3 regions of the Ornithinibacillus xuwenensis genome follow, and region 3 is predicted to be linked to each of the others. Evidence: riboswitches for the same ligand, from Rfam matches in the RefSeq annotation. Region 3 holds a riboswitch; each other region holds the start of a gene.
What was found. Region 3 has a riboswitch for thiamine pyrophosphate ahead of thiT (energy-coupled thiamine transporter ThiT). Riboswitches for the same ligand answer to the same signal wherever they lie in the genome.
Positions count from the first base shown of each region.

Region 1 (4,204 bases), on a different contig from region 3:
GAATCAACAGGTGCGTTTCATATATTAACGAAAAAGATCATGGCAAATGTAAAATCGACGGGATCACTAATAGCTTCTACTATTCTATCGACCTTCTTAGTAGCATTCGCAACTGGTGCACAATTATTAGCCATTATGTTACCAGCAAGAACCTTCGTTCAAAAATATAAAGCCATGAGTATTGATACAATTAATCTTTCTCGTGCTGTAGAAGCTGCAGGAACTGTTGGAATAAACTTAGTGCCATGGGGAGTGCCAGCAGTATTTGTATCAGGGCTGTTTGATATTAGCCCAATCGAGTTTATTCCTTACGCTTTCTTTGTATTTCTGGTTCCACTTATTAATTTAATTTTCGGCTTTACTGGATGGACTATTACTCGCAGACATTACGAAAAGGAACATGTTGATTCGTCGTTAAAAGGAGAACAAGTAATATGAGTAACGTCATACTTTCCATTATTGGAACAGCCCAAGATGGGGGTATTCCCCATCCAAATTGTTTTTGTGAAAATTGCAGACTTGCCATGCAAGACCAAGATTTCAAACGTTTAGCTGCATCAATAGCAATTATCATACCAGATGAAGGAGCCTGGCATCTTATTGATGCCACGCCAGATATAAAGGAACAATTAAGGTTACTTCAATTAAAGTATCATTTAGCAGGTGAAATGATGCGCAGCATCTTTCTAACACATGCACATATGGGGCATCTTCCTGGTCTATTGTTTTTAGGTAAAGAAGCAATTAATACGAAAAGTATTCCCGTGTACGCTGGAACCCAGATAAAAAAACTATTGTTGGAACAAGCACCTTGGAAGCAATTGCATAACGATGAGAATATTGTCGTTAGGGAAATACACCATAAGGAATCAGTAAAGCTATCAAAGTCATTATCTATAAAACCATTACTTGTACCGCATCGAAATGAATTCTCTGAAACCTTCGGCTATTGGATTGATGGACCGACTAAGAGCGTACTCTATATCCCTGATATCGACCGATGGAAAGATTGGAATCTTGATATTGTTTCCCTTGCAAAAGAGGCGGATATATGTCTATTAGATGGAACTTTTTATTCTCCTAAGGACTTAGAGAAAATTGGACGTGACCTTCAAGATATACCTCATCCACCTATAACGGAAACAATGGATTTACTTCAAGAGGTTGCAAGCAAGACGAAAATAATCTTTACACATCTAAACCATTCGAATCCAGTAATTCATCCGGATGGCGCTTCCAAAAAACAAATCGAATCCAGAGGATTCTTTATTGCAGAAGAAAGGCAGGAAATCTGTATCTAAAAGGATTAACTAATGAAGGCGATAAGAATGTACTTATCGCCTTTTGTTAATGAACACGAAGTTCACGAAATTGAAATTCTGTATTCTGTTTACTGCTTGTAATTACAAATATATCGAGATGAGCTGATGATTTGCTTAGTTTGGCTGTTAACTCATATGGTTGCCAATCATTTGTTAGATGAAGATTCTGGGTTTTATGTTCAGAAAGCAGATTTCCTTGTTTATCAATTTCTTCCATTTTTATATAAACTGTACCTTTCCCTTGTAAATCCAATTGACAACGAATTTCTCCATCTGCTTTATTGGATTCAGGTGAATATACAAAGCCTTCCCCTACTTGTTCTCCATCGGTTTTAACAGTAAACGTTGCTTGCTCTACTTCTTCTACAGTTGCTCCGACACCAAAATATTTCGTTGTTGTTTCTTCTAGTGCAAGGACATCTAATCTTACTAGAGAAAAAAACAAGATGAACACAATTACCCCAAACCAATTCTTCATACAAATCCCTCCATCGAAACGTTACTTTAAATAGTCTGTTATGTTATCGAGTACCTTTTGTAGCTTCTCGGCTTGCTCCGTATACATTTCCTTTGCAGCAGGATTATCCGTTTGTAATGCAAAGCTTTCAAAATCAGCCTGCAATTTTTTTAATGTTGAACCAACTAAAGGACGCTGTTGAACCACCTCTTTCTTGAGGTCATCACTGTACAAATCCACATAAACATTTCCCTTTGAATCAACCTGCGCAAGGAACACATCTTGAAACGTGAGAGCTCCCTGTGCTTGTATTTCTCCTAATAGCCACTCCTTGGTATATCCTAGTTTTTTCAAACTATTTTTCATTACGTGCCCGTCAGAAATGATGATAGTTGGGCCGTGATCCCTTTCTACAGGTGTTTGAAGAATACGGGGAGTCACTGGCTGTTCCTCAGACTTTTTTAATATACTGAGTTGCCCATTTGTTTCAAATACTGCCATTTCAACATCCTGCACGTTAAACACTCCCTGCTCCCGTAGTAACAGCATTAATTCTTTAATAGCTAATTGGTTTTTCATTAGATTTTTTTCAAGAATTTTTCCATTTTCAATGACCATATCTGATTTTCCATCCGTAATTTGTAAAAATAGTTTTGATTTTAATCCGATATAACCCAATACGATTGGAAAAAGCCCCCATACTAAAAGCGCCATTAAACCATTTGATATTTTAATATTTTGATCCACTGCCATACTGGATGCAATTGACCCGATGGTGATTCCCACACAATAATCGAAAAATGTTAAATGGGATATTTGCTTCTTACCCATCACTCGAGCCATTAGGAGTAATAACAAAAATGCAATTACGGAACGAATTATGGTTATTAGGTATTCAGACACTTCTTCATTTCCCCTTGAAGTAAAATTATGTAAGCATTTTATAGTATTGGACAATCTAGAAATAACATACAAAATAGGAGAATGCTTATGTATAAAAAACCATACCTTCTAATTATCTTTCTTTCATTACTTTTTTCAGGTTGTGGACAACCAATAGGTGGAGAAATATTTTTTAATCAGATAAATGCTTTAGAGGATTCGATATCACATACAGATTGGGAAGAAACAAAATTACAAATGGATGAGCTTATCAAAATATATGAAGAAACACTATGGAAGCTTCAATTACTAGGTGACGAAGGTGAATATGAGGGGCTTCATGAAAGCCTAGAGCGACTAAAACCCGCAGTTGACCAAGAGGACAAGTTACAGGCATTACTTGAGCTTGCAACAATAAAAGGGTACCTTGAAGGAATTTATTCGATGTAACAATTAGGTATAATGACTCCCTTTACAAATTTGAAATGATTGTTTATAGTATTTCTGTAACATAACTGCATATCCGTAAACACTAGGGGAGCTGCTTTACGTGGCTGAGAAGGCATTGCCTGACCCTTATTTACCCGATCTAGATAATACTAGCGTGGGGAAGTGTAGTACACTGTATGTGTTTTTTCTATTGTTTTTTGAGGTACATACTTTTGTTACTGCATTCCCAAGGGAGTGCAGTTTTTTTGTTATATTAATTTTTTATAGGAGGAATTATGATGCGTATGAGATGTGGAGATAGTAGAATTGCAGGATGTCAGTTTACACTTTTTCCGATGAGCGATAATTTTGCAACTATTATTCTAACAGCACTAAAGGAAGTTGATACTTCTAAGGTTTGGAAGGATACAGATGACGTTTCTACATGTATTCGTGGAAAGTTGGTTCATGTTTTCGATGTAACAAGAGCTATATTTTTACATGCAGCCAAAACAGGAGAGCATGCTGCTATGAGTGGTACATATTCCATCGGATGTCCAGGTGATTCAAGCGGTGATGTATTAATGAGTGAAACTGACGTTGTGTTAAACCAACAGAATTCCCAAAGTATTCGTCAGCAGGCCAGCTGTAAATTTGCGCTATATCCTATGGGTAGAGAGGATTATATGGACACGATTTATGAACAAATCGATTTATCTCAATCCCAAGGTGTTAAAGTAAGTGGAAGCCATTATGCTACCCGCCTCGACGGAGATGTAAATGATATTTTTCGTACAATGGAAGAGGCGTTTGAAAATGTACAAAGCAAAGTTTCTCATGTCACCATGACATTTACGATTTCTGCAAATAGTCCCTCAACTAAATAACTTGACCCTTCATTTAGTGAGGTATTAATGCCAATTATATGCGGCATAAAGGAGGATTTTATATGACAAAGCATTGGAAATTAAAAGAAATTGTTCTCATGTCTATACTAGGCGTTGTATTTGGCGTTATCTATCTATTATTTTTCTTTGTTGGGCAAGGAATCACTACATTCTTAACCCCGTTTGGATTAGGACCACTAGGTTATGAATTTATTTTCGGTATTTGG
Region 1 covers NZ_JBDIML010000003.1:37,100-41,303, forward strand. Annotated here, with positions in the region: gene nhaC (Na+/H+ antiporter NhaC) at 1-438, shown strand, start outside; gene ABC228_RS09450 (MBL fold metallo-hydrolase) at 435-1,301, shown strand; gene ABC228_RS09455 (hypothetical protein) at 1,348-1,800, opposite strand; gene ABC228_RS09460 (DUF421 domain-containing protein) at 1,822-2,682, opposite strand; gene ABC228_RS09465 (DUF4363 family protein) at 2,770-3,111, shown strand; TPP riboswitch at 3,186-3,289, shown strand; gene ABC228_RS09470 (YkoF family thiamine/hydroxymethylpyrimidine-binding protein) at 3,387-3,977, shown strand; gene ABC228_RS09475 (ECF transporter S component) at 4,040-4,204, shown strand, end outside.
Region 1: linked by a shared signal. The riboswitch ahead of ABC228_RS09470 (YkoF family thiamine/hydroxymethylpyrimidine-binding protein) and the one ahead of thiT (energy-coupled thiamine transporter ThiT) in region 3 are both predicted to bind thiamine pyrophosphate.

Region 2 (4,204 bases), on a different contig from region 3:
TTCATTAAAGTCGGTAGGTCTGGCCAAGCATGACCCGATATTAAGTTACCATCCGTATGATTGGACTCACTAACATAAGTTGAACCTAATGCTTCTACCTCAGGCTTACAAGCAATATAGGCCGTCAGTTCTCTTCCTTTCATATGCTCACGAACAGTCGATAACACTTGCGCCGCATGACAAACAGCCGCAATTGGTTTATTTTCTTCAAAGAAGTGACGAACAATTACAGGTACATGCTCACTCAAACGCATATGCTCCGGTGCACGACCACCCGGAATAATTAACCCATCATATTCCTCAGGATTGATAGCTTCGAAGCTTGCAGTAGCTTCAATTAAATATCCTTCCTTTTCTGTGTATGTATCCCATCCGATGAAGTCATGAACAACAGTGTGCAGTTTCTTCGGTGATAATGCAGCAATTGTCGTTTCGAAGCCTTCCTCTAAACAACGAAAATAGGGATAATAAATCTCCAAAGCTTCTACTGCATCTCCAGCAAGAATCAGTACTTTTTTGGTCATGATTACTCCTCCTCATGATTTTATATTGAACACTTACATACTATATTCGATTCCAAGAGCAATTAGTCCTCCCAGAATTTATCCTTTACAGATAGGTCACAAGAACTGTTTTTCCATCAAATGAATCCACTTATATTTTGTTCTTCTTCTACTAATTTGTAGTACACTCTATATAGTGAATGTGGGGTAAGGAGGAAAAGGAATGCCGAAGATTTATGGACCGATAGTTGATGAACAAACGCGTTGTACACATTATCATACGGAGAAGGATATCATTGCGATAAAATTTAAATGCTGTCATAAATATTATCCATGCTTTAAATGTCATGAAGAAAGTGAGAATCACGACATAATTAGATGGAAAGCCAAGGAATTCGATACGAAGGCTATTATATGTGGCGTTTGCAAGACAGAACTCACGATTCATGAATACCTAAAAACAACACATTGCCCAAATTGCCAATCAAGCTTTAACGAAGGATGCCAATATCATCACCACCTATACTTTGAGGTGACATAAAATCTGTCATTCTAGCATATCTGAGAAAAATAAGAAGCAATCACCTTTCAATCTATGGTGATTGCTTCTTTTCGTTACGTATCACTAGAATTTAAATCGCTTTTCCTTCGATAAAAACATGTTCTACTTGACTGCGTAAGTCGAATGGATTACCACTCCAAATGACAAAGTCGGCATCTTTTCCTACTTCAATTGAACCAACTCGATCAGCAACACCAAGATGCTTTGCTGCATCAATTGTTATTGCTCGAAGTGCTTGCTCCTCTGTAATACCTCCATTAATCGCGTGTACCGCACTTGTCACTAAGTAGGATATTCCTACAACTGGATGATCTGTTGTGATAGAACAGGATATTCCAGCATCCATTAGTGTTTTAATGGTATTCCAACCCTTGTCCTTCAGTTCTACTTTAGATCTACTGGACATTGTTGGACCAACCGAGACACGGACATCCTCATGCTTCGCAATATAGTCGGCAATATGATGCCCTTCTGTACAATGCTCAATTGTTACATCAATATCAAATTCGCGCTTAATGCGAAGAACCGTTAAAATATCATCTGCTCGGTGTGCATGCACACGCAATGGAATTTCTTTACGTATTACTTTAGCAAGATTCTCCATATCTAGTTTTCTTTCTTTTTGTTCACCATTTAAATAGTTTTGTGCTTCAATCAATTTTTCACGAAGTCTTGCAGCAACTCCCATTCGGGTGACCGGCATCTTACCCTTAGGACCATGCACCATTTTAGGGTTTTCCCCCAAAGCTGCCTTCATACCCGAAGGTGCCTTCACAACCATTTCATCTACAATATGACCTGCAGTCTTTAAAACGACCATTTCTCCACCAATGACATTCGCACTCCCTGGCATTACCTGTACAGTGGTAACCCCTGATTTCCGAGCATCTTCAAATCCTTTTTCCATTGGATTAATTCCATCAATGGCACGCACTTGAGGGGTAATTGGACTGCTCGTTTCGTTAAAATCGCTTCCCTCTTTTCCAACACCTTCCTCGGATACACCCAAATGAGTATGTACGTCAATGAGTCCTGGTGTTACCATTTTTCCAGCAGCATCGATTACCTGATAGCTATCTGGAATCGCTTTATCATTTGTTATCGATTCGAATTTCCCGTTCTTTACAAGAATCACCTTATCTTCTATTTTGTTTCCTGTTCCATCAAAAATTGTGGTATTTTTAATTGCTAGCATCCTATTCCTCCTCTTTATTCGCTTACTATTCTATTATTATAACATGGTGAATATTTCACCGGTTTTCTGTGAGCGATCAACCGATGAAACTTTCTAATTTTCTAGGTACTATTTCCCTTTTTGAATGATATTGGTGACAGGATGAAGTAATTTTGTTATGGTAAGTTTGTGTAACCGAATATGAAACATTACTACTAGGGGTGCCCTAAAATTCGTGGGCTGAGAGGAAAGCACGTAAGCTTTCCGACTCTTATGGACCTGATCTGGTTAATACCAGCGTAGGGAAGTAGTCAGACGATGTATGTCTATTCTATTTCAGCTTATGGAAGCCAGGTCCCTTTGTGGATCTGGCTTTTTTGGTCATCCCTAAAAGACGGGAGGGAGACAATTTGAATCGAACACGACTGTTAACAACCATGGCAATCCTTGTGGCAATCGGTACCCTGGGAGCACAGCTACTTTGGTTTCCAGCGGGAATTGCGAAGGCATATCCTGTACAGCATGCCGTTAATGTCATAGCTGCAGTAGTGCTAGGTCCAGGACCTGCTGTCATCATCGCATTTGTGATTGGTCTATTGCGAAATATGCTTGGTCTAGGAACATTACTAGCTTTTCCTGGTGGAATGATTGGCGCATTTCTAGCTGGGTACTTCTATCAAAAATCGAAGAAAAATATCGCCGCGGTCATTGGGGAAGCGGTTGGTACTGGATTAATAGGATCGGTGTTTGCCGTACCTTTTGCAATCATTTTGATGGGTAGTTCTGTTGGGGTATTTGCCTTTCTTCCATCATTTCTCATTAGCAGTATTACTGGTGCACTCATTGGCTGGTTTATCTTGTCACGTGTCAACCAGGATAGTCTAGTAAAAAGCTTTTAGGAGAATCAAATTAGTATGAGGAGGATTTTTAAATGACGTTTACGAATCAATTGAGAAAAGAAAATGATGATATTTTTCAACTAATTTTTGAGCACCCATTTGTAGAAGGTATCGGAAAGGGTGATATTGCTAAAAGCGCGATTGAGCACTATGTAAAAGCCGACTTTGAATATTTAAACGCATTTATGAAAATTTACGGGTTAGCCTTAGCAAAATCAACAAGTCGGAAGGATATTATGTATTTCCATGACAAAATAAGCTTCATCCTGCATGATGAAATTCACCCACATCACAATTTCTGTGATTATATCGGAGTTGGCTATGAATCACTTCAGGGACACTCACTTCCACCAACAGCAGACCATTATATCAAGCATATGATGTATCATGCACAGCTTGGAACTTTAGGGGAGATACTAGGTGCCTTACTTCCTTGTCCTTGGACCTATTTAGAAATTGGAAAAGAGCTAATGGAAAAATACCAGCCGAAAGAGGACCATCCTTTTTATCAATGGATTCGCTTTTATGCTGATTCCAGAGTAGAAAACACAACCAATGACATGAGAATGCTTCTGGACCGCTATGCAGAACATATTTCTCCTGATGAGAAATTACGGATAAAGGATGCATTCCGAAAAAGCTGTCAGCTAGAATTAAAATTCTGGGAAATGGCATATAGTCTGGAACAATGGCCTTCTGATGGAAAGCAGGCGATCCATTCATGACGATTCCTTGTTCCTTAACGATTGCTGGAACAGATCCAAGTGGAGGTGCAGGAATTCACGCCGATCTGAAAACATTTCAAGAGATAAAAAGCTATGGAATGTCCATTATCACCTCGGTAGTTGCTCAAAATACAACTGGGGTCCAAGCAGTACATCATTTACCGAATGAAATGATTCATCAGCAATTCGATTCCGTTTTGTCTGATATGCCGGTTCATGCATTTAAAACAGGGATGATTGCAACCATTGACATGATGCAGCTTATTAGGGAACAAATAGCTACTATCAATGCTCCCTATGTCATGGACCCTGTCATGGTTGCGACAAGTGGGGACTCCTTA
Region 2 covers NZ_JBDIML010000002.1:363,474-367,677, reverse strand. Annotated here, with positions in the region: gene ABC228_RS07695 (DJ-1/PfpI family protein) at 1-524, opposite strand, end outside; gene ABC228_RS07690 (CHY zinc finger protein) at 727-1,044, shown strand; gene ABC228_RS07685 (amidohydrolase) at 1,136-2,260, opposite strand; TPP riboswitch at 2,447-2,562, shown strand; gene thiW (energy coupling factor transporter S component ThiW) at 2,650-3,138, shown strand; gene tenA (thiaminase II) at 3,171-3,863, shown strand; gene thiD (bifunctional hydroxymethylpyrimidine kinase/phosphomethylpyrimidine kinase) at 3,860-4,204, shown strand, end outside.
Region 2: linked by a shared signal. The riboswitch ahead of thiW (energy coupling factor transporter S component ThiW) and the one ahead of thiT (energy-coupled thiamine transporter ThiT) in region 3 are both predicted to bind thiamine pyrophosphate.

Region 3 (4,204 bases):
TAATGACAACCCCGCCTTTTCCACCACCAAACGGCACTTCATGCAGGGCATTTTTTAATGTCATAAGTGATGCTAGATTTACTACTTCTTCTTCCTTAACGGATTCATGGAATCGAATCCCACCTTTATATGGTCCAAGAATATTATTATGTTGGACGCGAAATGCCGGGATTCGAACAACCTGCCCATTCTCAAGTGTAACGCGAAGATAAGATTTATTCACATGATTGGGAGTGGATAGAATTGAAAGCAACGAAATTGATGCTTTTTTTCTTCTTTCCCCTTTTAATTCCGGTAAGAATGACTTATCATCCATTAATGCACGTAAGGAATCTTTTACGATATCTACTGTTTGATTTGCCACAATATAACCTCCACCATTATTTTTTACTTTAGTATAATTGTAACAAAATCAAATACTTATACCAATTTTGCATGGTTATAACTCACAGGAAAATAACCGCAGCTACTGTCATAACTACTAATCCTAACATTACTGGAATAAAGTTTTTCCGTACGAGATCCATAACGGATACACCACAGAAACCTGCAATCGCAATTAATGATGACCATGCAATAATCGTACCTCCACCAGTCCAAATTGCTCCCATTTGGCCAATTGCTGCTAATGTTTCGGTATCGATTCCATTCGTCTCTAATGATGCAGCCAACGCTCCTGTCAAAGGTAACCCTGAAAAACCTGAGCCATCCAATCCCGTAATAATTCCTATTACTAAGATGCTAAAAGCTACAAGTAATGCACTTTGTGGCAGAAAATCCTGCGTTGCCTCTACTAAACCAAATAAAAACGATGGACCTTCTTCAACACCTAGTATTCCTCCGGCAAAATCACCACTACCTAGGAAGAAGAATCCCGCAATTGGAATTACTGGTCCCATTGCTTTAAATGCAAACACAAATCCGTCTGTAATATGGTTTGTAATATAATCTAAAGCATGGTGTTTTCCAAAGGCAATAGTTGACATTAATAGTAATATAACTGCAACACCACCAACAAAAGCTGCTCCGTCTCCGCCAATTAATCCACCACTATCAGAAAATAATTTAGAGTACATCATGTAAATGACAACAATCAGAAGTGTAAGTGGCACTACTACCGCAAATGTTTTACTCCACCTTGATAGATTTGATGTTTTTGCCTCATTATTCGAGCTCTCTATTGAATTCAATGTTTGTAACTCTGTTTCATTTTGTGGGTCATCTTTCGAACGAATGGTTTTCCGGTACATAAAATATGCGAGTAGAATTGCTACTCCACCAGCAATTACGGATAGAACTAGTGCTTTATCTGCCACTGCACCAGCATTAACTCCTGCTGAAGCTGCTGACAGACTTGGAGCAACCTGCACAATATAGTCTGAGGATAATGCCATCCCCTGCCCTGCCAAAGCAATTGCAACAGCAGCAGTAATGGCAGGTAAACCAGCCCTTACAGCAGCAGGTACAAGAAGTGCACAAATTAATGGAACGGCTGGTGTTGGCCAAAAGAATAAGGAGATTACAAAAGTAACACCTACTAAAACAAAAAACGAAATATGCCCATTAACCATCACCTTTTGTATTGGTTGAATCATCCGGACATCTGCGCCCAAATCCTTTAACGAATTTAACAGAGCAAGCATAAATGTAATAATTAAAAAGATACTAAACAATTCTTGTGCCGCTATCAGATTGGCATTAAAAATTGCGGTGAACCCATCAATAATATTTCCGTTATAAACCGAAGCAATAATAAATGTTCCTAGCAATGTGGGAAGTACGACACCTTTTCGAAAAATCATCGTGACGATAATAACGAGTGTAAAGAATCCGTATAACCAATGGGCAAATGTAAGCTCCACATTCATCTTCCTTTCTTTACCGTTGTGCTATAGCCTATGCGTGAACAATCATAGCGGTGAAAGGGAGATGTACGATAATGTAGTTTCTGCTTCTATATTTGAAAGAGGTTTGTATTACGGTGATCATCTAATGATTTATTATTAAGATTGCTAGAATTAATTTATGTAAGGCGGAGTTTATTACTTATCTGGATGGGAGATAGCGGATGTTGATGTAAAAGCAATTGAATCGAAAGCCAGTAGACTTAGTATTTACAGTCCAGTCTTCTATAGTTTCTATTATAGTTTCTCTGCGCATTCATGACAGTGGATAACACCGTTCTCATATACACCGTCTAGAAATCCGTTTTCACAAAAAACATTCTTCTTACAAGTAGTGCACTGACCAACTAATTCTTTCATTTACTTCACCTCTTATCTCCATTATAAAAGAAATCCAAAAAAGGGTAACCTCTTTTTAAGAGATTACCCTTTTGTGAGCGGAAAATAATTATGCTGATTGTAGTAGTGTTTTTGGTTGTTTGATAAATAAAATGAAAACGACAATGGTTGTGATAATAAATGAAGGTAACATGTAAGAACCGTTATATATTAAAGAATATAACCATAGCGCTTGACCTTCTGGTGCATATTCTGCCCAGAAAACGATACCCGCATAAAAGTGAGCTAAAAACCTTAGCGCCGTGCCGAGAAATACTCCTAGCGTTATATAGACGAAACGTTTCCCTACTTTACCATCTTTAATTGCTTGCTGTACATGTCTAGCAAAAATACCAGCTACTCCTAGTGCCGCAAATGCAAAGCAGTATTCAATAAATGCTTGTAAAGGCGTCTTAATATCAGGACCGAAAGCTAATTGAAGTGCTCCCCAGATAAATCCTGTTAATAGTCCTCCCTTTAATCCCCAACGAAAAGCAACGATAAATACTGGTATCATAGCAAAAGAAATTGATCCACCGTTAGGCATTTGAATAGATGGAATAAAATCTAATAATAAAGCTAAAGCTGCGAAGATTGCCACTTCAACCATGAACAATGTGCGTTTTGAACTCACATCAATTCCTCCCCTGTTGTAATCTAAAAATCTACTAATAGATTTTCAAACACAAAAAAAGCAATGCCAAGGGGAAGCTTCCTGATGGGGAATTCCGCTCACATTGCCTTTCATATCCATCAAAAAAGCCACCATCCCTACGCTAGTACTAACTAACAGGTTCTAAGGGTCTGAACATGTTCTGTTCACTCTCAGCCATTTGGCTCCCCCTGTGGGCTTATTCATTCACTTTTTTTGTTAACGCTATTGTATATTACTTTTCCAATTCTTGCAAGATTATCCGTTTATAACGAAATAAACTCTTCTACATCCTTCACACAAAGTGCAATGGCATCTTCCCAGAAGTCTGGCTTAGTCAGGTCAACATTTAAATGCTTCTTAGCGAGGTCTTCTACATCCATGCGACCAGTGTCTCGTAATAATGCTATATAGTCATCTTCAAAACTCTTATCACTCTTTTGTGCATGTGCATAGATTCCTAAACTAAACAGATAACCGAAAGTATATGGGAAGTTGTAGAATGGTGTACCTGTTATATGGAAGTGTAGTTTTGATGACCAGAAATTTGGATCATACTCTTCTAGTGCATCACAGTACGCTTCCTTCTGAGCCTCTAACATTAATTCATTTAAACGATTTACAGATACCATTCCTTGTTTTCTTTCTTCATAAAATCTAGTTTCAAACAAGAATCTTGCATGGATATTCATAAAGAAAGCAATACTGCGTTGTACTTTGTCCTCTAGCAATTCTCTTTTTTCTTCTTTACTTTCTGCACTCTTAACGGACGCATCTGCAACAATCATTTCAGCGAAGGTTGAAGCCGTTTCTGCTACATTCATTGCATAGCCTTGATTTAATCCATGAATATCATTCATAACATGCTGATGATAGGCATGACCTAATTCATGGGCAAGTGTTGAGATATTCGATGAAGTTCCAGAATACGTCATAAACACACGTGTTTGTTCACTATCTGGGAAGCTTGTACAGAATCCACCTGGGCGTTTTCCAGCGCGATCTTCCGCTTCAATCCATCGTTTCTCAAAAGCATTCTTAGAAAAGTCAGCCATTTTGGGACTAAACTCAGCAAAATGCTTTAAGATGAAATTTGCTCCATCTGTATAGGAAGATGTCTTCACTGAATTCGATAAAGGTGCACCAATATCGTATATGCTTAGCTTGTCTTTTCCAAGAAGCTCTGCTTTTTTATTTAGATAATTAACGAAATGCTTCTTGTTATTTGTAATAGCATTCCACATTGCATCTAATGTCTCTTGTTTCATAC
Region 3 covers NZ_JBDIML010000001.1:961,304-965,507, forward strand. Annotated here, with positions in the region: gene ABC228_RS05520 (Glu/Leu/Phe/Val family dehydrogenase) at 1-364, opposite strand, end outside; gene ABC228_RS05525 (hypothetical protein) at 447-1,862, opposite strand; gene thiT (energy-coupled thiamine transporter ThiT) at 2,353-2,916, opposite strand; TPP riboswitch at 3,033-3,136, opposite strand; gene ABC228_RS05535 (M3 family oligoendopeptidase) at 3,201-4,204, opposite strand, start outside.